Regions from separate parts of the Shewanella colwelliana genome, predicted to be linked through region 1. Evidence: predicted binding sites of a transcription regulator. Region 1 holds the regulator's gene; each other region holds the start of a gene.
The links. Region 1 encodes LexA, which represses DNA repair genes until DNA is damaged. Its sites were predicted from a motif close to TACTGTATNNNNATACAGTA; they were not measured.
Positions count from the first base shown of each region.

Region 1 (10,635 bases):
TGACCAAAAGAAAAACGCTCACAAATATATGAGCCAATGGCTATACCGATAGAAAATAGCGCCAACAATAACGAGACGACCGTTGCATCGGCATGCAGGTGTAGCTTGGCGAAGTTAGGAAACTGGGTAAGATACGTCGCGCCTAAAAACCAAAACCAACTGATCGCCAATATCGCCATCCAGATAGTCGGTGTTTGTCTGACCTTGGCGATACTACGCCAAGTTCCTGATAACGGCTCAAAACGTATTTTTTTTACCACGCCCAAAGGGGGCATTGCTGGAATAGCGCGACTAGAAAGGTAACCACAAATTGACAATACAAACACACTCACCGCAGCTGTCACTAAATTATGTTCACTCGCAACAATAAGTCCAGCACTGAGCGTGCCCACTAGAATAGAGAGAAAGGTCCCCATCTCAACCCACGCATTTCCCGTTACCAACTCATCCTCAGCAAGTGCTTGTGGTAGCAGAGAGTACTTTACGGGCCCAAAGTAGGCCGACTGACTTCCGGTTAAAAACAAGAGTAGCAGCATCATCAGGTAGCTCTGGCTCAATATCGCCATAGCTGCGCAAGACATTATCACGACTTCAAACTGCTTTAATCGCCTTATTAATTTGGCTTTATCCATGTTGTCGGCCACCATACCTGCATGAGCAGAAAACAGGAAAAAGGGCAAAATAAAGACCCCGGCAGCAAGGTTTACAAACAAATTAACGCTCATAGGTAAGTCGTTAACTTGGGTATATGTCACCATTAACAGCAAGACATTCTTATAGATATTGTCGTTTAATGCTCCCAAACACTGGGTGGAAAAATAGGGAAAAAACCTTTTAGTTAATAACATGCCGCCTCCTTGTGGCAACCCATGCCAGCTAAATAACCACTCACATGATTTTTTAATAACATCTCCAGCGGTACCTGCTCGATGAATAATTTCTCATCGAGCGCTAACGTCGTCAATCCATGAATCCCACCCCATAGCACTCGGCTCATCACCGCCAAATCTGATGCTGTCGCGCTAGCAAATAGCTGGCACAAACAGCTTTCAACTAACGTGAAGAGTTCATTGATTAGGTTGGCATGTGTCGCCGGCAAAGCTTCATCATTGCTCATTTTTAAACTAAAAACTAATCGGAAAGCATGAGGGTGCTGCAGCGCAAATTGACTATAAATAATAGCCATAGCATCGAGTGTTTCTATTGGAGAAGACCTATCAGCCTGCTTTAACTGACCAAGCAGTTGCGCTAACGTCTGACGAGAAACCGTAAGTAATAGCAGCTGGTAGCTACCAAATACCTTTACTAAGGTACTTGGAGCATAACCGATCATGGTGGCGATTTGACGTAAACTCAGTTGGTTAACATCTTGCTGATGCAGATGATTGATGACCGCAGCAACCGCCATCTGCCTTATTTCATCATGAGTATGCTCTTTCCTTCTTGCCACTTTCCATCCTAGACGATTGACCTTAAGAAGGTGTAAAGCTAACAGCAAACAAAATAAAAAACAATGTTCACAATAAGATTAATACTCAATCACTTTGACGTAGGTTTTCTGGTTAATCAGATAAACAGGGGGAAAAGACTAAACAGTTCGGTTTAGTACCATTAACAATCTATCTTCACCTGCACCAAAATAGTCCTTTTCAAGATTCACCTCTACAAAGCCCAGCGCCAGGTAGAGGTAACGAGCTGGATTGGTTGGTGCAACGGTCAACTTAATGCTTGCAACAGACGCAGGCACTGTGGCCATAGCATCTAAAATTAAACGCTTACCCACGCCATTGCCCTGTGCTGACCTTGCCACGGCGACAGACAATAGCCAAGCGCAATCGGCTTGTTCACTTTGCGCAATCAGAATGTATCCAAGTAGTGAATCTTGCTGATCAACCGCAACCTTTAACCCCGAAGGCCAACAGTCATAACACTGTCGAAAAAAGAAATCCGGATAGCTATGCGCACCGAAGAGTTGCTGCTCAAGCTGATAAACGGCAAGCAGTTCGCCCTTGTCAATTGGACGAACCGTTATGAATTCTGAACTATTCACTAACTAACAGTTCATCCCACGGAAGATGAGTCGATCCAACAACGATAAAATTAGGATTCTCGAGCGACTCTCTTTCGTTATAACTCAAAGGCTGCAGTTCGAGGTCCATGACCTGCCCCCCAGCCTCTTCAATAATGATTTGCGCAGCACCTGTATCCCACTCGCCCGTTGGACCAATACGCACATAGCAATCTGCACGTCCTTCGGCAACTAAACAGCTCTTTAATGCTGCACCACCCAACACAACCAGGTCACAATGTCGTGACTGATTAAACAGTTTTAGCACTGACTGTGGATCTTGACGGCGGCTCACCGCTAAACGCAAAGAAGGTTCATCATCACAGGTCAACTGACGACTAGAAATACGCAACTCACCTTTACAGGAACGCTTATAAGCCCCAAGGCCTGCAATGGCATAATAGATCACCTCAGTCATAGGTACATACACTATGCCCATAATAGGTCGATTATGTTCAACCAAGGCGATGATCACTGAAAAATCGCCACTACCTGCAATAAACTCGCCCGTTCCGTCTAAGGGGTCAACCAACCAATATCGCTGCCATTCAGCACGCTCAGCAAAAGGAATATCGGCATCCTCTTCCGAGAGAACGGGAATATCAGGCGTTAACTTAGTTAGCGCAGAAGTAATGATATTATGGGCCGCAATATCGGCAGACGTCACCGGGGTATTATCAGACTTAACTTCCTTATCAAAGTTACCCTCTAAGTAGATATCCTTGATCGCTATGCCTGCCTCAACCGCAATGGCTATTGCCTGCTCCACATAATCTTCTGGCTTCATCACAACTCCAACAGCCTAAACAGGCAATGCATATATGATAATTTGTAGTAACTACTTTAGTTTTAGATGTTTCTGCGCCAAAAACAAGGCGCTAACGCTTCTCGACTCAGAAAAGTCCCTTTCAGACAAGAGTTCAGACCACTTGCTCAATGGCCAGGGCACCACCTCGATAGGTTCAGGCTCATCGCCCTCTAAACGACTCTCATACAGATCTTCAGCGATAAAAATCTGCATTTTGCTAGCAAAATACCCGGGCGCTAAACTCAGCTCCATTAAATGAGTTAAGGTTTTAGCACCAAAACCTATCTCTTCTTGTAGCTCACGATTGGCGGCTTCTGCTGGAGTTTCACCAGGATCAACTAAGCCTTTGGGGAACCCCAGCTCATAGCTATGCGTCCCCGCTGCATACTCACGCCCTAAGAGCAATTTATCGTCCAACACGGGCACTACCATCACAGCGCCACGGTTATTGCCCTTCATTCGCTCATATTGACGTTCTACCTGATTGGAGAACTTCAGATGCACTTGCTCTATCTGAAACAGACGGCTTTGTGCAACAACTTTAGTATGTAAAATTTGCGGCTTTTTGTCCGACATGGATGTTCCTGATAAAAATGGCGTTTGCTTAACAGTTCAATCTTACTATGATGTGCTTAATCCACAACTCTAGCGATGGAATTTTTTTACTTCTCATATGTTTCCATGGAATAACATAGATACCGTGCTCCTCGATATGGACGGTACACTACTCGACCTTCACTTTGACAACCACTTCTGGTTAAGTGTTGTGCCACAAAGCTTGAGCAGAGAACGAGGGATCAGCCTAGAACAAGCCAATGCCATAGTTGAAATCGCCTATGACAAGGTTTTTGGAACTTTAGAGTGGTACTGTATTGATTATTGGGCTAAAGAATTGAATCTAAATATTCTGGCTCTACACCAGACAATGGTCGACAGGATTCAATTAAGACAAGACAGCCTGCCATTCCTCGACGCACTCGGAAAAGCAGGCAAAAAAAGAATCTTAGTTACTAACGCACACCCTAATAGTCTAGCGCTTAAGCTGGAACACACTGACCTGGCAACCGGGCTAGACGCTATCATCTCAAGCCATGAAACTGGATTTCCTAAAGAGCATCCGCAATTTTGGGCTGCCCTGTTTAATCAATATCAGCTAAATCCCAAACGCTGCTTATTTATCGATGATAGTGAGGCCATCTTAGCCGCGGCGAAATTAGCTGGGGTCCACTATCAGCTTGGTATCAAAAATCCAGACAGCCAGAAGCCCCATAAAATTTTTACTGACTTTCCTGCGATTGATGACTATCAGCATCTGCTTGATGAACTTAATAAGCAAAATTAGCAGCATAAAGCCTTAACCTATGGTCATCATAGCAATAATTTGGTTAATACTTGCGCTACAATAAATACTGTATATACTAACAGGTACTGTATGGAAAGACAGGAACTTTAATGAGACCACTAACCCCAAGACAAGCCGAAATTTTAGACCTTATTAAGCGCAATATCGCCGACACAGGTATGCCACCAACCCGAGCTGAAATTGCACGACGCTTAGGCTTTAAAAGCGCCAATGCCGCAGAAGAGCACTTAAAGGCGTTGGCTAAAAAAGGCTGCATAGAGATCATGCCCGGCACCTCACGCGGAATAAAACTGACGCAGGAAGATGAACCTGAAGAGCTTGGTTTACCACTGATTGGCCAAGTCGCTGCCGGTGAGCCTATCCTAGCTCAAGAGCATGTAGAGCAGCACTACAAGGTCGATCCATCCATGTTCCGCCCGAGTGCAGACTTTCTTTTGCGAGTCCGTGGCGACAGTATGAAAGATATCGGTATTTTAGAAGGCGATCTACTCGCAGTGCATAAAGTTGAGCAAGCGCGTAACGGCCAAGTCGTAGTAGCGCGTGTTGAAGATGATGTCACCGTAAAACGATTCGAAAAGAAAGGAAATACTGTATACCTTCATGCTGAAAATGAAGAGTATTCACCTATTGTTGTCGACTTATCCACCCAAAGTTTAAGCATTGAAGGCTTGGCCGTTGGTGTGATCAGAAATGGAGATTGGCAATGAACAACTTAATAGGCAATGCACCGCGTCATCCAGGTCTATGGGTTGAAATGGGTGACCAGATTAAGCACAGCCACAATGCAAGCATATCGACAGTATCCAGTGTCACACAAGGCAAACAAGAACTGCAGGCATTAACACCACAGCTTGCAAGATTGAGCCAACAAGGTCAGTGGGTTGTACTTATTAGTCCGCCGAATATTGGCTATAAGCAGATGCTGGCTGATGCTGGCGTGCGCATGGACAGAATTCTACTGGTTCACACCAAAGATGAAGTTGAAGCGTTATGGGCTATGGAAAAAGCACTCACTAGTGGCACATCTAGTGCGGTCATTAGCTGGACTCACACCCTTGACGAACGTGATAACCGACGTCTGCAGCTGGTTGCAAAAAACTGCAGTGCACTAGGTGTCGTGATAGAAGAAGGCAATGTTCACTTGCCATCTGCCGCACACAGTTCAGATGATTTAGCCATGCAGCAAGGTTCGCTATTTTCATCTCTGCACTAGCATCTGCAAGAACACTTTCCATACGCAAGCCCCTAACGGGGCTTTTTTTGTCTCTGTTTTTTTTAGAAAAATAAAAGTAAAAGTGATCTTGATCAATATTTGAACACGCATTAAGTTAGTAACAGATATCAACGATTATTTGTTATATCCGAACAATTTAGTTGTCGGCTTCTTTACACTTGGCAGAGTAAACAGCGCCTTGGAATTGAAACTGAAATTCGCCTGATATATTCAGCCGTAAGTGCAAGCGTGGTCACCACCAGCAATAACAATATCTACACCACCAGCGCACTTTGAAGTCATCGTTGCTTTTTTGGGAACTGAAGAGTTTGCATAGAGCCGAGACATACTGTGTGGCTCTTCTTTGTAGTTGCCTTCGCAATTGACAGAGGAGAAGTCTAGTGAAGCAAGTGTTGTATAGTTTGCTGGCGTTACTGTTTACGCCCCCCATACTCGCAGCCGATATGCCCCTAAATATGACCCAAGGGGTAACAGAGATTAGTGGCAAGGTGTTTAGTCTACACATGACCATTCTCTACATCTGCTGTGCCATCGGTGTCGTGGTTTTTGGCGTGATGATCTATTCCATCATCAATCACCGACGCTCAAAAGGCGCCGTTGCGGCCAATTTCCATGAGAGTACTAAGGTTGAAATAGCGTGGACGGTTGTCCCCTTTGTCATACTCATTATTATGGCAATCCCTGCAACAAAGACTCTTATCGCGATGGAAGATCCCAGTAATGCGGACATCACCATCAAAGTCACCGGCTCTCAATGGAAGTGGCATTACAGCTACTTTGACCATGACATAGAGTTCTTTAGCTTGCTCTCTACTCCCAGAGAACAGATTGAAGGCACAGAAGCTAAAGGTGAAAACTATCTTTTAGAAGTAGACAAGCCACTCGTGCTGCCGATTAACAAAAAAATCCGTTTCCTCATGACTTCTGACGATGTCATACACTCTTGGTGGGTACCTGCCTTCGCTGTCAAAAAGGATGCTAATCCTGGATTTATCAATGAAGCTTGGACCCGTATTGATAAACCTGGCACCTACCGAGGCCAATGTGCCGAGCTTTGTGGTAAAGACCACGGCTTCATGCCTATTGTCGTCGAAGCATTATCAGAGGCAGATTTTGAAAGCTGGATACAAGATCAAAAAGCACAAGCTAGTCTAGCAGCTGCGCAAGCCGAAGCAGCACTGAGCCAAACTCTCTCTATGGAGGAGCTAATGGCACAAGGCGAGCAAATATATATGGCGCGCTGCGCCGCTTGCCACCAGCCGAATGGTGCAGGATTACCAGGCGTATTCCCCTCTCTTATTGGCAGCCCCATCATTAAAGGACCCGTCTCAGGTCATATCGATATCGTCTTAAATGGTAAACCTGGTACAGCAATGCAAGCGTTTGCTAAACAGCTAACAGCGGCTGAAATTGCTGCCGTCGTAACTTATGAGCGTAATGCTTGGGGTAATGACTCCGGCGATGCGGTTCAGGCAGTAGACGTCAACTCTGATGGCTCAGCGATTTCGGTAGAGAGCAATACAAAGGCTCCAACTAGGTTACCAGCAAACCTACCAGAAACCGCAGATGTAGTACCAACCGTTGAATCGGCCGTTGCTGCGACCGCAGAGAAAACGGTGGTATTAGATGACTTAACAATGGAAGAGCTCATGGCCATGGGCGAGAAAGTTTATCTAACCAGTTGTGTGGCTTGTCACCAAGCTAGCGGTACTGGACTTCCGGGCGCTTTCCCTTCACTCGTGGGTAGCCCTGTCATCACAGGTCCAGTTTCTGATCACCTCGACATAGTGATCAATGGCAAGGCTGGTACCGCAATGCAGGCATTTAGCGCGCAACTTACACCACAACAGCTAGCTGCCGTGGTGACATATGAACGTAATGCATGGGGAAACAACTCAGGTGATGCGGTTCAGGCTTCAGATGTTGATGGTCACGGAAAGTAAGGGATTAAAATGAGCACAATTACACAAGATTCTCCAGCCGCTCACGACGATCACCATGATGACCATCATCATGGGGCGCCCAAAGGCATTATGCGCTGGATTTTAACCACCAACCATAAAGATATTGGCACACTCTACCTGTGGTTCAGCTTTATTATGTTCCTCACTGGTGGGGCTATGGCCATGGTGATTCGAGCCGAGCTATTTCAACCCGGCCTACAATTGGTCGAGCCAAACTTCTTTAATCAAATGACAACCGTTCATGGCTTAGTCATGGTATTTGGTGCTGTTATGCCAGCCTTCACGGGCTTAGCTAACTGGTTAATCCCCATGATGATTGGTGCACCAGATATGGCCCTACCACGGATGAATAACTGGAGCTTCTGGATTTTACCGTTTGCGTTCGCCATTCTATTAAGCTCCTTGTTTATGGAGGGCGGTGGCCCAAATTTCGGTTGGACCTTCTACGCTCCACTATCAACAACTTACAGCCCTGATAGCACTGCGCTATTTGTATTTTCTGTGCACATCATGGGCATTAGCTCCATCATGGGGGCTATCAATGTGGTAGTGACTATCGTCAATATGCGAGCACCAGGCATGACATGGATGAAGTTACCACTGTTTGTGTGGACTTGGCTTATTACAGCCTTCTTGCTCATTGCCGTGATGCCGGTGCTAGCAGGAACTGTCACCATGGTACTGACAGATAAATATTTTGGTACCAGCTTCTTCGATGCGGCGGGTGGCGGTGATCCTGTGATGTTCCAACACATCTTCTGGTTCTTCGGTCATCCTGAAGTGTACATTATGATCTTACCCTCCTTTGGTATTATCTCAGCCATTGTGCCAGCATTCAGTCGTAAGCGGCTATTTGGTTACTCGTCAATGGTCTATGCCACGGCCAGTATTGCTATCTTATCCTTCCTCGTCTGGGCGCATCACATGTTTACTACCGGCATGCCTGTTTTTGCCGAACTGTTTTTCATGTACTGCACCATGCTGATCGCGGTTCCAACTGGGGTAAAAGTCTTTAACTGGGTAGCCACCATGTGGCGCGGTTCTATCAGTTTCGAGACTCCTATGTTGTTCGCTATCGCCTTTATCATTCTATTCACTATTGGTGGTTTTTCCGGGCTGATGTTAGCCATCACACCTGTCGACTTTCAGTATCACGATACCTACTTCGTCGTTGCACATTTCCATTACGTGTTGGTGACAGGGGCTATCTTCTCCATTATGGCCGCCGCTTACTACTGGCTGCCTAAATGGACTGGCAATATGTATGATGAGCGGTTGGGTAAAATCCACTTTTGGTGCTCAACCATCTCGGTGAATGTGTTGTTCTTCCCTATGCATTTTCTTGGACTTGCGGGAATGCCTCGTCGTATACCTGATTACGCCATTCAATTTGCAGACGTAAACCAGATAGTCTCCATTGGCGGATTTGCGTTTGGCCTATCACAGCTGATCTTCCTTGCCGTCGTGCTCAAGTGCATCAAAGGTGGCGAGAAAGCATCAGCAAAACCGTGGGATGGCGCAGAAGGTCTGGAGTGGACGATTCCAAGTCCAGCACCATACCATTCGTTTTCTACCCCACCTGAGGTGAAATAACATGGGCGCGCATCAAGCAGATTCAAATCGAAAGTTAATTGGCTGGCTAGTGGCTGGCGCTATTGGCATGTTCGGCTTTGGCTTTGCTTTGGTGCCGCTTTACGACGTGCTGTGTGAGCAATTAGGCATTAATGGTAAAACTCAGTCTACTGCGGCTGTGTATAAACCCCTAACTGTCGATACATCCCGAACAGTCACAGTGGAGTTTATGTCACATATTCAAACTGATATGCCGTGGCAATTTGTACCCGAGGTTAAGCGTATGGAGGTTCATCCAGGTGAGCTGGTGCGAACTAACTTTAATGCAAAAAATCTGTCACTCGCTCAGACATTGGGACAAGCCATTCCCTCAGTGTCACCTGGGCAAGGTGCGGCATACTTTCACAAAACCGAGTGCTTCTGCTTTAATCAGCAATTACTCGAAGCAAATGCTGACGCTCAACTACCATTGATCTTTTATGTTGATCCCGATCTACCTGAATCGATTTCGACACTGACACTCTCTTATACTCTCTACAATATCACCGACCGGGGTTACGTTGGTGCTATTGAGCAAGGAGCAGCAAAATGACAACCAAACATGAACCATATTACGTTCCGGCCCAAAGTGCATGGCCTATCATAGGAGCAGTCGGGCTCTTCTTAATTGCATTTGGTGCAGGAAGCTATGTACAACAATTAAATACCCAGCAGAGCAGCGGCGGCTATATCTTGACCGCAGGGATCGCTGTGATCCTGTTTATGATCTTTGGCTGGTTTAGAACGGTTATCCATGAATCCATGGCAGGCCTCTATTCATCGCAGATGGATCGCTCTTTTCGTCAAGGAATGAGTTGGTTTATCTTCTCAGAGGTGATGTTCTTCGCTGCCTTCTTCGGGGCGCTGCTCTATGCCAGAATGATAGCAGTGCCTTGGCTAGGTGGCGCATCGAATAACGCGATGACCCATGAAGTGTTATGGCCAACATTCGAAGCTGTCTGGCCACTTGTTACCACCCCTGATGGCACTAAAACCAAGGCCATGGGTTGGACCGGTTTACCCCTGTATAACACCATCATACTGCTGACCTCCTCTGTCACCCTGCATTTCGCCCATGTGAGCTTAGAAAAAGGTAAACGTACCGCACTCACTCTGTGGCTGGGGGCAACGATCTTGTTAGGTTTAGCCTTCTTGGTGCTGCAAGCAGAAGAGTATATTCACGCTTATCAAGAGATGGGACTGACACTGGCATCAGGCGTCTATGGGAATACGTTTTTCTTGCTCACAGGCTTCCACGGTATGCATGTGAGCTTAGGTACCGTCTTTTTATTGGTGCTGTTTTTCAGGGTGCTAAAGGGGCATTTTACCCCAGATAAGCATTTCGCTTTTCAAGCAGGTAGTTGGTACTGGCACTTTGTCGATGTGGTTTGGCTCTGCCTATTTATCTTTGTCTATGTACTCTAAACGTTAATAAGGTCTAGGGTTAGGTGAGATAATGCCGAGCCCTAGCGCCAATAATAACAGCACGATAACCAGTACAGAAAATAGCACTCGCCGTCCCAAATATTGACTCATAGGCACCGAACTCTCGCCTTTCACTAAAATAAACAACGCCCGGCCAAGATT
Region 1 covers NZ_MCBT01000004.1:37,430-48,064, reverse strand. The annotation lists gene BEL05_RS02070 (MFS transporter) at 1-848, opposite strand, end outside; gene BEL05_RS02065 (TetR/AcrR family transcriptional regulator) at 839-1,450, opposite strand; gene BEL05_RS02060 (GNAT family N-acetyltransferase) at 1,589-2,050, opposite strand; gene cysQ (3'(2'),5'-bisphosphate nucleotidase CysQ) at 2,043-2,855, opposite strand; gene nudE (ADP compounds hydrolase NudE) at 2,907-3,452, opposite strand; gene yrfG (GMP/IMP nucleotidase) at 3,550-4,218, shown strand; gene lexA (transcriptional repressor LexA) at 4,329-4,946, shown strand; gene BEL05_RS02035 (cell division inhibitor SulA) at 4,943-5,452, shown strand; gene coxB (cytochrome c oxidase subunit II) at 5,854-7,416, shown strand; gene ctaD (cytochrome c oxidase subunit I) at 7,426-9,030, shown strand; gene BEL05_RS02020 (cytochrome c oxidase assembly protein) at 9,032-9,601, shown strand; gene BEL05_RS02015 (cytochrome c oxidase subunit 3) at 9,598-10,473, shown strand; gene BEL05_RS20675 (DUF2909 family protein) at 10,477-10,635, opposite strand, start outside.

Region 2 (10,635 bases), on a different contig from region 1:
CTGGCAAATAAACTATCTTTATTCACCGTTATCAAGTGGGCAAGGTTGGCATTTTAGTGCGGGGGTGGAGCATAACCATACTTATACTCAAGAGGGCAAGTTTAACCATTATCGCTATCGCTTAGGGGCGATCAACGAAACTAATTTAGCGGGTAATATCAAACTGTTTTCACAACTCTCGGCCGATTATGTGGATATTGAGCAGCAGAGTCAGCTCAATAACGGTGGAGCTAACCTATCTTTTACCTTTTTGAAAGTATGGAATGAGCGTTGGTATAACCAACTGATTGCAAGAGGGACTATGGCGCTAGACGGTCATGATCGTTATCAGGCTGGAGCAAAAATAACACTCGGTTATCGCCTAAGCAGACAATGGTCATGGGAGTTAGCCTATCGCTACGATTTTGATAAAGTAGAGCGGGTCGAAAATGAAGAGACTAGTTGGGTATTTGGAGTGCGATCGCAATTTTAAATCGACACCGCTTATCTCATTTAGCGGTGTCGATTGGGTATTATTAGGCCGTTTGTGCGGTGTCTAATGTGGGCTGTTCCATCACGCCAAAGCGATGGAATAGCACTAACCCTAAGGCAGCAAGTACGCCAAGCCCGCCAATGATGTACCACATCAATGCTGGCTGATTAGCCTCTTTAGCTACCTCTGCGTAAAGGTATCCCGAGAGCGGACCTGCCAACAAAAAGCCAATGGCTGATGAGACAAAGTAATAGCCCATAAACATTGCTTTTTTATCATGTGGGGCAAAACTGGCAACATACTCCTGACTTTTTGGCGAGGCAACCATTTCACCAATGGAAAACACCAATATTGAGGTGAGTACCATAGTGCCGCCCATCAACATGCCATGGGCAAGACCACCTAATGCTGTGCCGAGTGCCAAAATTAAGGTGCCTGCCACCAGAACGGGGAGCGGACTGAACTTCTCTGCGATGCGACTGACGACTATCTGCATGAGTACGATAGAGAGAAAATTTAACCCAATAAGGTACTCTGGGTTTATCTGTCGATATTGGCTCGACCATTGCTCTGCATATTGCTGTGCTAGTGCGGGGGATTGTCCAATGAGTGGTAAGGCTTCATTGAGCACGTTGACTGGAACCATTACCTTGGTATGCACCAGTTCGAAATAGACTTGCTGTGCACTGATCACGCCTGCGAGGTGCTCGCCTGCTAAACGTTGCAGTTCGCTGTTAATAAGCGATAGATCGACTGGGGCAAAAAATGCCAACAGATCCGGCGAGCTTGCGAGTAACACCACGAGATCTTGGGTATCAACAAAGTCGCGAATATAGATAGGTAAAGTAATAAATATCTGTTGGTAGACCATCCAAAACCCTGACAATATCAATAAATAAGTTACAAATGGCTTATTACCTACAGTGATTTTTTGTTGATACCAAGGTGCATTGCGCTGATGGCTGGCGAGGTAGTTCCACAGTCCGTGGCCACTAAACCAAACCACATAGCTTATTAGGCAGGTTTGACCGCTAATCCACTTTGCGCCGTAAGACATCAAGATGATCAATGTGCCAAAGAAGAGGACGGCAAACCTTGCGTTACCTAATACATCCTGAATATCCTTTAACACTTGCGAGAGTGGCTTACCTTGTTGCTTATGGGGATCGGTAGGCTCTTGGTAAAAGAAAATAGCAGGAATAAAATTAAGCCCTATCCAGAACGCCGACATGATAAACACCCAGTCCCAGCTAATGGCGCGTACATAACCCGCAATAAAGGGGCCAAGAAATCCGCCAATGTTAACCATCATGTAAAAAATACCAAAACCTAGACCTCGGTTGGTATTGTCAGTGGTTCTGGCCACTGTGCCTGTCACCACAGGTTTAAAACAGGCTGCGCCAATCGCAACGCCCATAAAGGCGATAAAGAAGCCACTAAAGCTAGTGACTTGCCCAAGTAGGTAATAACTGGGACACATAATGCCGTAGGCGATTAGGAACATTTTTCGATAGCCATACCGATCGGCCAAGGCCCCGGTTAACACTGGAAACAGGTAGAGAAAGAAAGGGATCATTCCCTGTAACAGTCCTCGCTCTTGCTCGGTAAAGCCCAAACCTCCCTGATTGTGTGGTGAGGTCATGTAAAGTGATGACAAGGTAAAGAAGCCATACCACGCTAGCCGCTCGAAGATCTCCATTGTGTTGGCGACAAAAAATGTCTTGGGTAGTGGGGTACGTTCTGTGGTCATCCTATTTTCCGTATATTGTATACATTCTGTGTTTTATGCTATCGGCTATTGGACGGGAATACAAGGTTGATCCATTAAGGGAGTAAAAAAGCTGTAAGGATAAAGTTGCCTTTACTTTGATTTGCGTCATAATAACGCAAATTTTTTACCACCAATAAAATCATGTCAGTACTGGATATTCTTACCATCCCCGATGAGCGCTTAACACGCAAAGCAACGCCTGTGAGTGACATCGCCGCAGTGCAATCTTTTATCGATGATCTTATCGAAACCATGTACCACACCGATGATGGTATTGGCTTAGCTGCGACTCAAGTCGGCAGTCCACATGCTATTTTGGTCATTGATCTGTCTGAAGATAGAGACGATCCTCTGGTATTGATCAATCCTGAATTTGTCGAACGTTCAGGCGAATATATTGGTGAAGAGGGCTGTTTATCCATCCCGGGGTACCGGGCAAAAGTGGCCCGTTTTGAAAAAGTGAAGGTCAGTGCCTTGAACCGTGAAGGCCAGCCTATTGAGATCGAATCGGATGAGTTTTTGTCTATTGTGTTACAGCATGAGATGGATCACCTTGATGGTAAAGTGTTTATCGAACATCTATCTAAACTAAAACAGCAAATTGCATTGAAGAAAGTGAAAAAGTATCGTTAACAATTATCGATGCTAGTTCGTATCATCTAACCACCTACAGCAGGTGGTTTTTTTATGGCATTCTCTGAGACCCAAGATGCTCGCCCTTGTGTACTGATCACTTATTGGGTCTGATATGAAAGTTAAAACAAGGCCGTGAACGGCAAAATAGCCCTGAAAAGTATTACCGTATTGCGCGCAGATAATCACTCATTTTCAAGGGCGACTTTAACCTGAACTAGGGGTACAAACGTTACTCCATCTCTCAAGCCAAATTCAGGTTATGCTAAATTTACTACCCGCTAAACCGACTCTAAACTCTCTTTTAACCGCTATCTAACCGCCATTGTTCTCCCGATTGTCCCCCATATTGTTTGGTTATCGATCGCCGATCTTGGATGTAAACCTTGCGATCTCATCATTTATAAATATACTGTGTTTATATACAGTATCGTGCGGTGATTGGACGTGATCAAAATGTCATGGTTATGTACCTTGTTGTTTGCCGTGCCGAGGCAAGGTTTAGATTTTATTGAGAGGTGAGGCTCATGGCGGCGCTAGAGCAAAATGTTAATCTCGCAGGAGCGAGTCAGAGTCGGCTTGAACTGTTACTGGAGCGGGACGATCTTTGGCGCGGCGATGCTCAGCATAGTGTTGCGGGAGTCGACACTGGCTTTGCGGGTTTAAATCAACACCTGTTTAATGGAGGGTGGCCGCCATCTGGCTTATGTGAGCTATTTCAGTCCAGTGAAGGTGTCGGTGAACTGAGCGTGTTACTGCCTTTAATTGCGAAAATCATCCCCTCGAACCCATTGAAAACCACTGCCATTGAAGGAGGTGCTTGGGTTAGTTTTGTGGCGCCCAAACACATCATTTATCCTGAATCGTTATCGATGCAAGGCATTGATGTGAGTCGTTTACTGTGGATTGATACGGCAGATAGAAAAGAGCAACTATGGGCATTAGAGCAGATATTAACCAGTGGTGCTTCACCATTAGTCTTGTGCTGGCTAGATAAGCTGAGTGTGACAGAGGCGCGACGCTTGCAGTTAGCGAGCGAAAAAGGTACTAGCTTGTGCGTATGTTATCTTCCCCAAAGTGCATTGCAACAAGCGCATCCGGTGCAGCTTCGTTTGCTACTTAATCGTGTGGGCGCTACGTCTCAGGGCGCAGACTTATCAACCAATGTGAGCATTATTAAACGTCGAGGTGGTTGGCCAGTGGCAGATTTTGAACTGCCTTTACTGCCGCCCTTTATGGCACAAAGTTTTGCATTCGACGGTATCGTTATGCCAGCTGCAGCATCAATGGCGAATGACAACAATGTGCTGCAAGGGCCGTGGTCAGCCTAATATGCAGTGGCTCGCTATTCACTATCCCAATTGGTTGCTGCAGTACCAAAGTTATCATCAGGGCTTAGCGCCTGCGCAGCCTGTTGCGCTCTATTGTCGGCAATCTAGTCAACTGCTATCTGTATCGGATTCAGCCGTGGAAGTGGGGCTTAAGCCTGGGCAGAGTGTCGCTACCGCGCAAGCATTATCCAGTGATTTACAGCTGATTGCCTATGAGGTTGCTATGAGCATCGAAGCGGCTGATTGGCTCTGTCATTGGAGCTATGATTACAGCGCAAGAGTCGTACCGCTGACCTGCCAGCATCACAGTAACTTGGGTATGGATCTGCACGTGCCAGACACCTTGCTGCTTGAGGTGGGCTCCATGGCACGAGTCTTTAGCGGATTACCACAACTGCTTGAGCAATATGCTACGCAAGCCCAGGAATACTCATTACAGTGGCAATTGGCTTTAGGTGATAACCCGCTTGGTACAGCACTGCTGGCCCACTCTGCGCCGCACTATGTTGCGCCACAAAGCGATAAGAAATCAGATGCGAGCTATTTTCAAGCTGCACAACAACTGGCCACAGGGCATCACATTAAGGCGCTAGCGGCATTACCAGTTAACGTATTACCGATCGCCCTAGAGTTACAACTAGCTTGCGAGAATATGGGGCTAACTCACCTTGAATCACTCTTTGCGTTACCTAGAGCCGAACTTGGGGAGCGATTTGGTGATGAACTGTTGCAGTTGCTGGCTAAGCTTACTGGCCAGTTACCCCAACCACTGGCGTTTTATGAGCCGCCAGAGTGTTATCAACACAAACTGATCTTATCGTATGAAGTTGAGCATATCGAGGGGCTGTTATTCCCGCTTGGGCGCATGCTTAGTGAGCTCGCCAGCTATTTACTGCGCCATCAACGGGCGGTTTTATGCTTAAGGCTTAACTTTGAATATCGCGACAAAGCTTTGGTGCCGCTTATGTTAACCATCAATTACCCTTTTGCGGAGCATCGCAGTGATGGCCTGCTGAAATTATGCCGTTTACAGCTGGAACGAATAGTGTTGAGTTCACCAGTGGTGAGCATCGCCTTGCAGTTGCAAGAGAGCGTGGTATTAACCTTTACACCGTCTGAGTGGTGGCAGGGCAATACCCAAGATGAAGGCAGCACTCGATTATTGGCAACCTTAGTGGCAAAACTGGGTCACGAGTCAGTTAAGGGTATTGCTTGTGTTGCTGCACGTTTACCTGAGGCGAGTTGGCAATCGCAACCGTTAGCACTGGGTCGTTCAGAGACCCTATGCGCCGAATCTCGGGCCAGCTATCAAGGAAAAACAGTCGCGATTAAGCAACAGCGTCAGCGAGCTGGACAAGTGGTTCAGGGTATCCATGATGGCCGTTTTAGGCCCACTTGGTTACTCAAGCAGGCCGAGCCGATAGCGTTAACGGATGTGCGCTTGTTAAAAGGCCCTGAACGTATTGCCAGTGATTGGCATGCAGTAGGCACCCACCGCGATTACTATATTGCCCAGCATAAAGATGGCGGCTTGTGTTGGGTGTATCGAGAAGTGAATGGGATATTTCTGCACGGTTGGTTTAGCTGATGTACGCAGAGCTCCATTGTATCTCAAACTATAGCTTTTTACGGGGGGCATCTCATCCCCATGAGCTGGTGGAGCAGGCAGCTTTGCTTGGTTATCAAGCCGTGGCATTGACCGATGAATGCTCACTAGCTGGCAGTGTAAAAGCCCATGAGGCGGCAAAAGCGTGTGGCGTCAAATTGATCCATGGGGCTGAGTTTCACCTACCTGAAGGGATCTTTGTATTACTCGCCACTAATCGTCAGGCGTATGCGGAGATAAGTCTGCTGATCACTTTAGGGCGTCGGCGGGCCGATAAAGGTGAGTATCATCTCACCTTGATGGATATTCTGGACAGCCAGCAGCAAAGCTTGCTGTTGTGGCAACCCTTTACGCTGGCGCAATATGCGCAAGGGGATTTAGCCGAGCAAGTTCAAATGTATTCGGCAGAATCTCAATTACAGGCTTATGAACAAGCGCTGCTGACGATTGCTCAGCAACTGAAACATACCTTCAGTCATCGCTTGTATCTGTTGATGGAACGCCATTTAGTCCCTGGGGAATCGCTAAATCTGAATCTATGGCAAGCACTGGCAACGAGCCAAGGGCTCGACTGCGTTGCGGCTACAGGCGCACGTATGCATTGTGGTTCACGCCAGCGGCTATTGGATATATTAACCTGTATTGCCCACGGTACCCATGTTGATAATGCTGGAGAGCTATTGAGTGCCAACCGTGAGGCATCACTTACACCGCTTGAGTATCTTAATAAGCGCTACCCCAAGGCATGGCTCGCTGCCACGATCCAGGTGGCGAATCGCTGTCAATTTTCCCTAGATGAGCTCAAGTATGAGTACCCCGCAGAGGTAGTACCTCAGGAGATGAGTGCGAGTGACTACTTGGCTCAAGAGGTGGAGAAGGGCGCTAAACGTCGTTATCCCAATGGCGTTCCGAGTGAGGTTGAACAGCAATATCAAAAAGAGTTAATGCTGATACAAGCGATGAGCTATGAATATTTTTTCTTAACCATCTACGACATTGTCAGTTTTGCTAAAGCGCAACGAATTTTGCACCAAGGACGCGGCTCCGCGGCAAATTCGGTAGTCTGCTACTGCTTAGGGATCACCGAAGTCGACCCGACCAAAGTGAACATGCTGTTTGAGCGTTTTATCTCTAAAGAACGTAATGAGCCACCCGATATCGATGTCGATTTTGAGCATGAGCGACGAGAAGAGGTGATTCAATATATCTACCGTAAGTATGGACGCGAGCGCACGGCATTAGCGGCGGCAGTGATCAGTTACCGTTTTAAGAGTGCAATGAGTGATGTGGGTAAAGCGCTGGGGCTAGACAGTCAGCAGATTGAGGGGATGGTGAAAGGTATTGACCGCCGTGATCCTGATAATCACTGGATGAGTCAGTTAGCAGAGAAAGGTTTGGTGCCGCAAGAGGGGCATGGGCGTTACTTATTGCCTTTAGTTGAGCAACTGATGGGGTTCCCTCGTCATCTGTCCCAACATGTGGGAGGCTTTATCATCTCAGCTGGTCCGTTAGAGCAGTTGGTGCCGATTGAGAATGCTGCCATGCCTGAGCGGACGGTGATCCAGTGGGATAAAGATGATTTAGAGAGCTTAGGCTTATTAAAGGTGGATATTTTAGCCCTAGGAATGTTAACAGCGATTCGCAAAACCTTTGAGTTACTAAGCTGTGATGATCAGCCATTTTCGATGAATGATGTGGTTTGGGAGCAGAACGAGGTTTACCAGATGCTGCAGCGGGGTGACAGCATTGGCGTGTTTCAAGTGGAATCTCGGGCACAGACGGCTATGTTGCCGCGATTAAAACCACGCTGTTATTACGATCTGGTGGTGCAGATAGCCATTGTGCGCCCAGGACCTATTCAAGGCGACATGGTACATCCTTACTTGCGTCGCCGTGACGGACGCGAAGCGGTGAGCTATCCGAGTCCTGATGTGGAAGCTGTTTTATCTCGTACTATGGGAGTGCCTATTTTTCAAGAGCAAGTGATTCAACTGGCGATGGTGGCTGCAGGTTTTAGTGGGGGGGAGGCGGATCAATTGCGCCGAGCTATGGCCAGTTGGAAGCGTTCTGGCCAGTTACAACAATTTGAAGATAAACTACTGAAAGGGATGGCGCAGCGGGGCTATAGCGAAACCTTCGCTGCCCAAATATACCGCCAAATAAAGGGCTTTGGTGAGTATGGTTTCCCTGAGTCTCATTCTGCCAGCTTTGCGCTACTGGCCTATACCTCGGCTTTTTTAAAATATCATTACCCAGCGGCATTCTGCTGTGGCTTACTCAATAGCCAACCTATGGGGTTCTATAGCCCATCACAATTGATCCAAGATGTACAACGTCATGGCGTGATAGTGTTGCCTGTGTGCGTCAACCATAGTCAATGGGATTGCCAACTGGTGCAGCTCTCCACCGAGGTGTCCTGCTATGGGATACGTTTGGGTTTTAGAATGGTAAAAGGGCTTAAGCGTGCCGAGATAACAGAGCTGGTTAACGCGCGTCCAGATAACGGCTTTACCAGCATAGATGCGCTTTATAGACTGCAAGTTTCTCAGCGCTGTTTAACTTTGTTAGCGAGTGCCGATGCGATGGCGATGATGGCGGGGCATAGATATCAGGCTCGTTGGCAGCTATCGGCGTACCAACCGAGCTTACCGCTCTTTGATGACCTGCTTCAACAAACCGTGGTACAGCTTGCCGCGCCAACGGAGATGGCATCATTACTCAGCGATCAGAAGCACCTGGGCCTGAGCTTAGGGCGTCATGGTATGGCGCTACTTAGAGAGCAAGGACTGTTAGGAGGTTGTCTCACAGCAAAACAATTACTTAATTGCCGTCATGGTCAAGTCGTAAAAGTGGCTGGATTAGTTGTTGGCCGTCAGCGTCCAGGTACGGCTTCGGGCGTTACCTTTGTGACGTTAGAAGATGAAACTGGCAATATCAATGTCATCATATGGCATGCCACTGCGAAGGCGCAGCGTCAGCCTTTTTTGACATCAAAAATTTTAAAGGTAACGGGAGTTTTTGAAACTAACTCTGGGGTATGTCATGTGATTGCTGGTAGGCTAGATGATATATCTGAAGAGATGAATTATTTAGAGGTTAAAGGTCGACATTTCAGATAGAAGGCGAATAAGTTATACTCGTGTTCTTTATCTTAATGCTTAGGTTTTACTTGGTTTAATGCAGATCATTTTACTTACCCATGAACGAGAACTCAGCCGAGTAACCAATACTGGCAAGCTTGCGTTAGTGCATTTCCCACAATACTGTCGTAAGGTGATCTGGTCACGGGTCCAGCCTGATAAACCATTGCAATTAGCGTGTGAAACTGGAACGGCCATTTTACTTTTTCCTGCCTCTGAGGTGGCTGAAAAACCAGTGAATGGTTTTGATGATGAGATATCAGTGAAACAACAGAGTGGCAATAAATCAGTGCACCACTATGAGAGGTTAACGGATATTGATAGCCTTGCCCATAAGTCGATTGTTATCTTAGACGCTACATGGCAAGAGGCGCGTAAAATGATGCGCCAAAGCCCTTATCTGCAACAGGCGAGTAAACTAAGTCTGAGCACGACAGCACGGTCTCAATACCAGCTAAGGCGCAATCAGCTCGAAGGGGGATTGTGCACCTTAGAGTGTATTGCCTTACTGTTTTCCCATGCGGGAATGAGTGCAGAGGCTAAACGGTTACAGCAAGCGTTTGCTTTGCATAACGGATAGTTACCTTTAAGGGACGATAGATAATTAACCAGAACTCGGGATAATTAGATCACTGTGAGGTAAATGCATAGAAAGTGGCTTAAGGCACCACCCAGTACAAATAAGTGCCAGATGGCGTGATTATATGGGATACGTTTTACCACATAGAAGATCACTCCAACACTATAAAACAGACCGCCTATCAGCAGGAGACTGAATCCGAGTGAGCTCATAGCCGCTATCAAGTCGTTCATAACGAACACACACAGCCAACCCATCACTAGATAAAGAATAACGCTGAATACTTTGAAACGGTGAATAAACAGGGTCTTGAAAAGTACGCCACCAATGGCGATGATCCAGATCGCAGACAGAATCCAGTTTGTTTGACTGTTATTGAGTTCAATGAGCATGAGGGGCGTATAAGTACCTGCAATCAGCAGGTAGATAGCGCAGTGATCAGCGATTTTAAGCTTATGCTTTAAACCTACATCACTGACACTGTGATAGAGCGTCGAGCAGGAAAACAGGAGAATAATACTGCTACAATAAAGGATAACACCGAATAACTGTACAGGCGTAAGGGTATCAACACCTTTAATGATCGAAAAGATAAGCGCTATAATCCCCGCAATAATCCCAAGTCCATGGCTAATCGCATTGGCAAATTCCTCTCTACTGCTATAAGCAGGTTTTGCCTTAGATATTGACTTTTCGCTATTTATTACGATGGACTGGCTCTGCATAGTATCTTTGCTCATCTGGTTTGACCACAAAGTAGGAGTTTAACAGTTACAGCTTGCTAAATCTATATCCTGGCGTACACGTGTAAGCCTAGTTTTTGCCTAGTCAAAAAGATCTGGTGACCAGCCCACTATTACTAACTTAGTATGACTGATTTTGGCTGTTGATACTGCTCTTATCTTACTGTTCAGTGGGGCCGTTGAACTTTTTTGTTTGTCTGCTTTCAAATTAGTCACGTTAAAAGGTGTTAGGCGTATCTAAGGAAAGATACATTGCGAGCAGACGCTAAGTTAAGTATTAAGAGACAAGGCTTGTTTCATCAAGCAGCAAATCGAGCATTCACGGCTACTCGAACCACAGTCGATGATAAGCATCTGAT
Region 2 covers NZ_MCBT01000001.1:113,222-123,856, reverse strand. The annotation lists gene BEL05_RS00605 (hypothetical protein) at 1-472, shown strand, start outside; gene BEL05_RS00600 (MFS transporter) at 516-2,222, opposite strand; gene def (peptide deformylase) at 2,385-2,876, shown strand; gene imuA (translesion DNA synthesis-associated protein ImuA) at 3,404-4,207, shown strand; gene BEL05_RS00585 (Y-family DNA polymerase) at 4,209-5,795, shown strand; gene BEL05_RS00580 (error-prone DNA polymerase) at 5,795-8,932, shown strand; gene BEL05_RS00575 (tRNA-uridine aminocarboxypropyltransferase) at 8,991-9,533, shown strand; gene trhA (PAQR family membrane homeostasis protein TrhA) at 9,578-10,258, opposite strand; gene BEL05_RS00565 (hypothetical protein) at 10,529-10,635, shown strand, end outside.
Region 2: imuA (translesion DNA synthesis-associated protein ImuA) is a predicted target of LexA. The motif match lies at 3,287-3,306, and genes of this name have one in related genera.

Region 3 (10,635 bases), on a different contig from region 1:
AAGAAATATTGGGCATCCGTAGCCACAAATTTGTCAGCATAGTTACCATAAAGGTAAGCGTTGACATCAACACTGCTGAGATCGGCATTGAGTGAAACCGACTCAACTTGACCAACTTGATGGCCTAAATAACGAATAGGCGCGTTGGCACTTAGTTTGGTGGTTGCTGAAAAGGTGAGTCTTATGGGGACAGCTGTTGCTAAGGCTAATGCCTCTGATCCATATAAGTGATGTTGGTTACCCATTTGACCATTTTCTAATAAACCTAGGGAAACACTGCCTTTTATGGCACCGTCTAGTGGTGCGACGTCAACTTTTACACCGCTTAAACTGGCATCTATCGACATGGCGCTGTTACGCCAAAATACCGTATTTTCTCTAATAAGTTGCTTAAACTCTTTCTCAATCGCCAAGGTGATGGCGAAATCTTCACTGTTAGATTGCCAAGTGACCTTTTTAACTTCGCCAATACGCATTTTTTTGAAATAGATAGGTGATTTGGCCGCTAAGCCTGCGCCATCTGCACTTGCCAGTGTGATGTTAAGTTGTTCAATACTATTGAAATACTGCTTAGCTTTGTCCGCTGATGCAAACAGGTGTAGTGGCTTGGTCAAAGGGCTTTGTTTATTACTGTTTCCTTGAACAAGGCTAATAGCACCTATGGTTAGGGTATCTAGATCGCGGGTGTTAACCGACACCCCATCAAGAGACGCTTCAATGGCAAGCGCCGATTCAGGAGTGAAATAGCTGCCTTGTGTCACCAATGCTTGATATTCAGACCAGATCTCAATTTGATAATTAACGCCGCTAAAGTCATGGTTGAAATTAACCTGCGTTACTTGACCAATTGGTAGCTGCTTAAAACGAACTTGTGCACCCGTTTTGACACCAGGGTTTTCTTCTGCGGTCAATGTCAGTACCAGCGGTTCAATATCAAGCTTTGGTGGTTGTTCTTGTAAGGTATATTGGGCTAGTGGCTCACCAGTGCCGGGGCTAAAACTCAACACGCTGCCTGTTAGTAAGCGAGCTGCATGCTTGATACCTGATAAAGAGATATCGGCGCCGCTAGGCCAAAATTGAGAATTAGCGCCGATTAAATGGGCGTATTCGCTATCGATAGTGGCGTGAAACTGGACACCATTTTCAACTAAAACGCTTTTATCTACTCGGCCAATTACTAATCCGCGAAAAACGATAGTGGCACCCGTTTGAATGGTGTCGGCATCTTTTGCTAGTAGAGTAAATTGAGTTCCACCGAGTGCAGTATCCTCATTATCATAAAGAGTAAACTGCTGATTAGTGATGGCTCTATCATCTTCACTATTAGATGAAAAGCTGACTCCGCCAGCAAGAATGGCCGATAAACTTTCGCTTTTTACTGATATGCCAGATAAAGAAGCATCGACTGACAGTCCAGAAACATTCCAAAAATGAGAACTCGTTTTAACTAGATGCGCGTACTGTTTCTGTACGTAGGCATTGAAGACAATTCGCTCATCATCGACCAGTTGGTAGCTGACAATTTTACCCACTGGGATCTGTCGATAAAATATTTGTGAACCGACATCGAGTGACCCAAGACTTGGACTGGTCAAGGTTATCATCAAACCGTCTGCGCCAGGGGCTACGGGCGGGGCTTGGGTTTCTGCAATAAATTCGCTGTTGTAATCGCCGTCTCCCGGTTGGATAGCAATGTAATTACCTGAAAACAGTGCATCGAGTCCTTCGACACCAGTGATCGATGCTTTGGGAGTCACTAGCCAAAATTTGGTTTCGTCTCTGAGAAAAGGGGTGGAGCGATAATCCATCAGTAGATCGACATAGACACCTTGAAGGTCATCGTCGATGCTAATATCCACCACCTTACCCACAGTTAACCCTTGATAGCGTACTAAGGTTTTGCCGACATCTATCCCCGTTGCACTGGGAAAGTGAATTTGCACTTCGACGCCTGACTCCCTAATGCTCTTAATGCCTAACCATGCACCCAGCGCTAGGGCGATGATGGGTAATAGCCAAATAGGAGAAAAAAGCTTTTTCTTTACGACTTTAGGTGTTTCAATTTCTGTCATCTTTCGATTCCAATCGGTCCCAGAGTAAACGCGTGTCTAATACTTTTGCTGCCAGTTGTGTCAACAAAATCACCAACGCAAAGGCTGTTGCCGCAGGAGCTGGTTTTGCATCGAGTAACTGCCCCATGTTGACCAGCGCAGCGGTGATGGAGATAACAAATAGATCTAACATAGACCATCTGCCTATCCATTCAATAATGTGGAAGCCTGCCATCAGTTTTTTCTTAGAGATTGGTAGCTCGTAACTAATCGCCGTTAAGTAGATCCCAAGGCCAACGATTTTTAACATAGGCACAAGGATACTGGCAGTAAATAAAATAATCGCAATAGGCAATAGATCTAACTGAATGAGATGATTAATACCGCTGAATATTGTGTCTCTGCGTACCTGTCCCTGACTGGTCATGATAGTGATAGGGTAAAGGTTTGCTGGGAACAATAAAATGGCAGCGGTAATTAATAATGCCCAACTTTTTTGTAGACTGGTGACATCCCGTGCAGCAATACGCTGGCCACAACGGTTGCAGCACTCATCAGTGCTAGGGCAAAGGTTTTGGCAAGTCTGGCAACAGGTTAAGCCCAATGATTGACCTTGAACAGCGGCTTTTTTACTGTTCATCGAGCACGCTCCACATATGTTCGATATCATATTCGCGTTGTAAAAATATCACCATGACAAATAGCACTGAGAAGCAAAACGTACCTATACCGAAATACAGATCTGTGTAATCTGATAATTGAAACACGGAAACGAAGATGCTGATCATATAAATTTCGAGCATTGTCAGTTGTGACAATAACCCATGGTACCTTAGTAGGCGCTTGTAGATATCTCTAAAAAAAGGATTGTTAAGTTGATATTTAACAATCAAAATTTGCGCCAGGACCGACGCTATTAGCAAGCCCGGTGCAATGACCGCTGCGGTGAGTACAGCTATCCCGACAATCCAATAGCCTTGATCCGCAACAGACATCGCGCCTTCAATTATCGTTGTTGTACGCACACTGCCAAGAAAATGCAGCTCCAATACCGGATAAAAGTTGGCTGGAAAGTAGAGAAACAGAGCGGTTAAACACAGCGCAAGCATGCCATTGATAGAGCAGTAAGGGGTATCATAAAGATTGGTATGGCATCGCGGGCATAGTGCCCTCACGCCAGTTGGTAGCGCTCGTTTTCTCACTGCCAAATCGCAAGCACGGCAAAGTACGATACTCTTGTCTAACTCATCTTTATCCATAATGATTATGGCTTTTTTCCTATCGTTAGGTTGTTTGAATCAGAGGCTTTATTGATATAGGCCATCTTAAATGCGCTTACAACCTATTACTATAGGTAGTTACACCACTTAATGTTACTTATAGTATTGATTGAACTTGATTAACGTATAGCAAAAGATTCTATCAGATTATTTTGAACACTTGCATAAGAACTTATGTTTGTGAGATTCTACAACTGTATAAATAAACAGTGTGAGGGCAGGCATGGCAGTTATAACAAAATTTGTCGTAGTCAGAGAAGGGGTTGAGAAGATGACATTCACATCTAAGAAGGAGGCTGATGCCTACGATAAGATGCTCGATATCGCGGACAATCTGCTACCTTTTTTTGAGTCATCGAATTTAGGGCTAGACGAAGCGACAACAGAAAAAATGTGTTTTTATATGGCCGAAAATAAGGACCAACTGATGTCACTGTTAAAAGGTGGCGCAGCGGCTAAACCTTTGCCAGCGAAAAAAAACGGCTAAAAAAGCTGAAGCTAAAGAATAATTGTTAGGAAAATTGTATGACATCTCCATGTTACACCACGCTTGCTCGTCAGGTTGAGGCGTTATTTAACGGCGAAGATAATCTTATTGCGGCGATGGCGAACTTTTCTGCGCTTATTAATGAACACTTAGATGACATTAATTGGGCGGGGTTTTACCTAACCGAGGGTGAACAACTCATTCTTGGTCCTTTCCAAGGTAAAGTTGCCTGTACACGCATACCTATGGGAAAAGGCGTATGCGGCACGGCTGCCCAAATGGATAAAACGTTACGTGTCGCCGATGTGCATCAATTTGCAGGGCATATCGCCTGTGATTCGGCTAGCAACTCAGAAATTGTGATACCAATTCATCGTGACGGAGCGGTTATCGGTGTATTAGATATTGATAGCCCATCGTTATCAAGATTCGATGAAGCGGATCAAATCGGTCTTGAGTTAAGCGTAAAAAGCTTCGAAAAGGCTTTATTTGATTAAACTACCACCAATTTTGCGTAATTGGTGGTCGCAATCGTCTCTGGCACGCTTATAATAGGCTGTTCGACGAACATAAAAATGCCTAGTTACATTTCATTAGTTGAAATGAATACTTGGCGTTTGTTAAATGTAATTGATAAGGTATGTTGGATTGTGCAGTGAAGACATCGATTTACCCAATTTTTTGGGCGTGTTTTTGACTGAGTCTAACAAATATGAACGACGCACCCGCTACGACAACTGTAGTGTGGTGATAGTCCCTTTTAAACTGTGGAAGTAATGATGGAATCAACAGAAAAGTTGACCGACACCAACGCAATTCTTGCGTATTTATATGAAACATTTCCTTTATGCTTTATCGCTGAAGGTGAAACTAAACCTCTAAAAATTGGATTGTTTCAGGACTTGGCTGAAAGGTTAGCTGATGATTCTAAAGTCAGTAAAACTCAATTGAGAATTGCCTTGCGTCGCTATACCAGTAGCTGGCGTTACCTTAAAGGTGTCAAAGTTGGGGCACAGCGTGTCGATCTTGATGGTGTTGAGTGTGGTGAATTAGAGCAAGAGCACATCGATCATGCTCAAGCTACACTTAAAGAGAGTCAAGAAAAAGCAAAGGCAAAGCGTGTGGCGAAAGCAGCAGCGGCTAAATCTGAAGGTACAGCACCTAAATCAGAAAAGAAGCCATTTAAGAAGCCTGCGCCAAAACGTACAAAACCGACAGCGCCAAAAGCACCAAAAGCGGCCGTTGTTGAAAAAGAATTTATCCCTGCAGTGTTGACTGAGTTGAAACCAAATCAGCGTGTGAATGTCAAACTAGGTAAATCACCTGTTGCAGGTGTTGTATTGGACATCAAAAAAGAAGATGTTCAAGTACAGTTAGATTCAGGATTGACCGTTAAAGTACGGGTTGAACATATCCTGCTATAACTGTTCTATAGTCAAAGGAGTAACTTGTTGATGCGAAAACTCACTCTGGCAGCTTCAATTGCCAGCCTATTTGTAGGATTTTCAGCTTGGGCGTTGGCGCCTACAATTCCATCCAGCGAGTTGCCCTCACTGACTCAGGAACCGCAACATAAAGTAGCTAGCAAGCGAGTGACAGGTCTGTTCACTCGTGCGCACTACCATCGTTTTGATCTTGATGATGCCTTCTCTGAGCAAGTCTTTGACCGTTACTTGAAGCAATTAGATTATCGCCGTAATGTACTGTTGCAAAGCGATATTGATGGCTTTAAAGGTTATTCAACCCAATTTGACGATATGTTAAAAAGCGGTGACTTGAGCGCAGCCTATAAGATGTTTGATCTGGTTCAGCAGCGTCGTTACGACAGATTTGCTTATGCTCTGTCCTTGCTCGATAAAGAGATAGACTTCAATGCGCCTGGTGATAGCTATCAATATGATCGCGAAAAAGCCCAATGGCCCAAAGATGAAGCCGAACTCAATGAGCTTTGGCGTCAACGAGTCAAATATGATGCATTGAACCTTAAGCTGACAGGCAAGACTTGGGATGAAATTGTTGAAGTGCTTGAGAAGCGCTACAACAATGCTATCAAACGTCTTAGCCAGACCAAGAGTGAAGATGTATTCCAAGGGGTGATGAACGCCTTTTCTCGCACAGTTGAACCGCACACGAGTTACTTATCTCCACGTAATGCTGAACGTTTCCAAATGGAAATGAACCTGAGCCTAGAGGGTATCGGGGCCGTTTTGCAGATGGATGAAGATTACACGGTAATTAAAAGCTTGGTCGCAGGAGGCCCTGCTGCCAGTAGCGAAAAACTTGCCCCAGAAGACCGCATTGTTGGTGTGGGTCAAGAGGGCAAAGAGGTTGTTGATGTCATTGGTTGGCGTTTAGATGATGTTGTCGAACTGATTAAAGGGCCAAAAGGCAGCAAGGTGGTGTTGCAGATTTTGCCTAAGAAAGGCGGTTCGTCGGCAAAACCTGTGGACGTCACGATTGTCCGAGACAAGATACGTTTAGAAGACCGTGCTGCAACATCAGAAGTGATTGAACCAACAGCTGGTGATTATGCTGGCCGTAAGGTTGGCGTGATTAAAATCCCTGGTTTCTATATGAACCTTTCTCAAGATGTTTCCAAAGAGTTAGTTAAACTCAAAGAGGCAAAAGTTGAAGGCGTGGTTATCGATCTTCGTGGCAATGGTGGTGGTGCGTTAACTGAAGCAACGCTGCTAACAGGCCTATTTATCGAACAGGGTCCAGTGGTTCAAATTCGTGATGCAAATGGCAAGGTTTCGCAAAATCGAGATAATGATGGCCGAGTTACTTATGCTGGCCCATTGACTGTGATGGTGGATCGCTATAGTGCCTCGGCATCTGAGATTTTTGCTGCAGCATTGCAAGATTATGATCGTGCATTGATTGTTGGTGAGTCAACCTTTGGTAAAGGTACAGTTCAACAACATAAGAGCTTAGGTCGTATCTACGATATGTATGATAAGCCAATTGGGCACGTGCAATATACGATTGCTAAATTCTACCGTATTAATGGTGGCAGCACCCAACTTAAAGGTGTCACGCCAGATATTCCATTCCCTAGTGCCTTAGAGCCGGGCGAGTATGGTGAAGCGGAAGAAGATAATGCGTTGCCGTGGGATAAAGTTCCTGTTGCGCAATACGGCACATTGGGTGATATCAATTCTAATTTGATCAGTCATCTAGATAGCCAGCATCAAAAACGTATTAAGAAAGATGTTGAGTTTGGTTACATCTATCAAGATATTGCCGAGTTTAAAAAGAGCCACAATGAAACCAGTGTCTCTTTAGTCGAAAAAGAACGTATTGCTGAGCGTGAAACTAACGACAGTAAACAGTTAGCGAGACTTAATGAGCGTCGTGCTGCTGAAGGGCTAGCAGTCTACGCAACACTTGATGATGCCGATGAGGATGTGACGGCACCGGATGCGTTTTTAGATGAAACTGTCTACATCACCTTAGATATGGTGGATTTGGATAAGCTAGCTAAAAATCAATCGCAGTAAAAAGAAAACTGTTATAAAAAACGCGCTATTGGCGCGTTTTTTTTACAAAAAATTATGAATCAAGGAGAACTGTGATGACACAGGCTCAGGCAAAATATTTAAAGGACTATAAAAGTCCTGACTACACAATTACCCATGTAGATCTTCATTTTTCTTTAAATGGCAAAGAAACCTTGGTCACAGCGAAAAGCCAAGTGAAGCGCCTTAATGAATCTGCGACAACCTTGATACTCGATGGCGACGACTTACAAATCACCCAATTGTTGTTGGATGGTGAGCCAGTATCTTACACCACAGAAAAGGGGCAGCTGATAATTAATGATCTGCCTGCCACGTTTGAATTGACGATTGTCACTCTGTTAGACCCTGAGGCGAACCTTGCGCTAGAAGGGTTATATATGTCAGATGGCGCATACTGCACTCAGTGTGAAGCTGAAGGTTTTAGACGCATTACATATTTTCTCGATAGACCGGATGTTTTGGCCATCTACACGGTACAAGTTGAAGCTGATAAGCAGGCATTTCCATATTTGTTAAGTAATGGCAATCGAGTTGCTTCGGGCCCACTAGACGGGGGACGCCATTTTGTACGTTGGTTTGACCCGTTTCCAAAGCCTGCGTATCTGTTTGCACTTGTTGCTGGCGATTTTGACCTGCTTGAAGATAAGTATAGAACTCGCAGTGGTCGGGATGTTGCATTGCAAGTTTTTGTCGATAAAGGCAATTTAAATAAAGCCCACCATGCCATTGCATCACTTAAAAAATCGATGAAGTGGGATGAAGAACGATTTAATTTAGAATACGACCTTGATATTTACATGATTGTTGCCGTTGATTTTTTCAATATGGGCGCGATGGAAAATAAAGGGTTAAATGTATTTAATACTAAGTATGTACTCGCCGATACGGCCTCTGCAACCGATGATGATTATCATGGCATTGAATCTGTGGTGGGGCACGAGTACTTCCATAACTGGACCGGAAACCGTGTTACTTGCCGCGACTGGTTTCAGTTAAGTCTTAAAGAGGGCTTAACTGTATTTAGAGATCAAGAATTTAGTTCAGATGTGGGTTCGCGGGCGGTTAATCGTATTCATGCGGTTAAGGTTATGAAAAATCAGCAGTTTGCTGAGGATGCTGGCCCGATGGCTCATGCAATTAGACCAGAATCTGTCATCGAGATGAATAACTTTTATACCGTTACCGTTTACAACAAGGGCGCAGAAGTTATTCGCATGATGCATACTTTATTAGGTGAAACGGGTTTCCAAGCTGGTATGAAGTGTTACTTTGAACGCCATGATGGTCAAGCCGTCACTTGCGACGACTTTGTTGCGGCAATGGAAGATGCGAGTGGTGTCGATCTGACTCAATTTAGGCTTTGGTATCGCCAATCAGGCACGCCAGAAGTGACTGTGACAGAGGAGCACGATGTTGAATCAAGCGAGTATCGTTTACATATAACTCAAAAGACCCAACCCACTGGCGAACAGACTGAAAAATTGCCGTTGCATATACCGTTTGATCTTGAGTTACTCAGTAGTCAAGGCGACTCATTACTTAATCGAGTTCTCAATGTCACGCAAGAGAGGCAAACTTTTGTCTTTGAAAACATGCCAACAAAGCCTGTGCCATCATTGTTGCAAAACTTTTCAGCACCAGTCAGGTTATCGTTTAATTACAGTGTCGAGCAGTTGATACTATTGATACGTTTTGCTTCCAGTGATGTGGCGAAATGGGACGCATCAGTAGCGCTATTTAGCCAAGCCGTTTGGCAAAATGTCGACAACCTCCATACTAACCGAGCAATGCACATCGACACTCGCCTTATTGATGCAATCAAAGGGCTCTTGTTAGAGGAAGGGTTAGATAAAGCACTATTAGCAGAGATCCTCCAGTTTCCTAACGTTGCGACCTTGAGTGAGCAAGTTACTCAGGTTGCACTTGATGAGTTGATACTCGCTCGTAGCTTCGTAGTAGAAGAGATTGCTACGGGGTGTGAGGATGAGATGTTAGCGCGCTATCGTGAGTTGAGAGGCATAGATGAAGCAGCGAGCCGGGCGCTTAAAAATGCTTGCTTGCAATTGCTACTGAAAATATCCGATGAGCACCAAATCCTTGCTAAATCTCAATATGATGATGCGCAAAATATGACTGACAGTTTAGGTGCCCTATCGGCGCTAAATGGTGAGCAGAGTGAACTACGCGAGCAGTTGCTGCATGATTTCCAGCTTCGTTGGGCGGACACGCCATTGGTCATGGATAAATGGTTAACCTTACAAGCAACTTGTCCTGGTGAAGATAGAATAGCCGCGATAAAGAGTCTAACCGGGCATTCAGCGTTTAGTTTTTCAAATCCAAATCGAGTGCGCTCTCTGATTGGTGCATTCGCTGCTGCGAACACTGAGGTTTTTCATCAACAAGATGGAGAAGGTTACGCGCTGTTAACCGATGTAATTATTAAATTGAATAAATTGAATCCACAGGTTGCGGCACGAATTATTACACCGCTGATCCAATTTAAGAAGTTTGATAGTGCAAGGCAGACAAAAATGAAAGATTCATTGGCGCAGATATTGGCACTTCCCGATCTATCTAAAGATCTTTATGAGAAAGTTGCCAAGGCGTTAGGCTAAATATTGAATGACGAGACATGGATGTTTCGTCGTTTAAGTTTCCAATAATGTTAATAATATTATGACCTTCTTTTTTTCAATACAGATTAGTTATCGTGATTTTTTGAGCTACTACCAAGGTTATGTTGATAAAGTAGAAGTAAAAGAAATGGGCGGTAAAACCCTCTGGATACATGCTAGACACTTTAGACCATTTTTAACACCGTCTGGCTTAGTGGGTCATTTTAAATTGGTGTTAGATGAAAGTGGTAACTTTCAATCATTAACGCGCCAATAATTATTAGAGCTAATACTTCAAACGTTTGATTATATTTTTTGTCTTAAGCAATAATCCCTTTTAATGCTTTAATTGACTGTTTATTAGTACTTTTTTTTTGGGTAATCGTACCAGTTAAGTGTTTGTTGATTATAATTTAAATCATACGTTTGAAAAACAGTCACTAAAAGCGCTTAAGTATACAAATCTCAAGGTAATTTTCTCTTTTTTCATCTTGCTCATCCCCTGCAAATACTGTAACAATGGTGTTACCTGTACGCTAACAAGATGTTGGCCTCCATTCCTATAACAAAGAATCCAGCAGGTTACGGAGAAGAGCTAAAATGAAAAACGTTAAAACTGGCTTTAATAAGTCAACGCTTGCTTTGGGGATCGTCGCAGCGTTGAGTATTGCAGCGATACCT
Region 3 covers NZ_MCBT01000001.1:206,287-216,921, reverse strand. The annotation lists gene BEL05_RS00960 (MlaD family protein) at 1-2,072, opposite strand, end outside; gene BEL05_RS00955 (paraquat-inducible protein A) at 2,059-2,691, opposite strand; gene BEL05_RS00950 (paraquat-inducible protein A) at 2,681-3,310, opposite strand; gene BEL05_RS00945 (YebG family protein) at 3,603-3,818, shown strand; gene BEL05_RS00940 (free L-methionine (R)-S-oxide reductase MsrC) at 3,857-4,315, shown strand; gene proQ (RNA chaperone ProQ) at 4,598-5,242, shown strand; gene prc (carboxy terminal-processing peptidase) at 5,273-7,318, shown strand; gene pepN (aminopeptidase N) at 7,393-9,954, shown strand; gene BEL05_RS00920 (DUF2835 domain-containing protein) at 10,016-10,231, shown strand; gene BEL05_RS00915 (DUF1302 domain-containing protein) at 10,555-10,635, shown strand, end outside.
Region 3: BEL05_RS00945 (YebG family protein) is a predicted target of LexA. The motif match lies at 3,524-3,543, and genes of this name have one in related genera.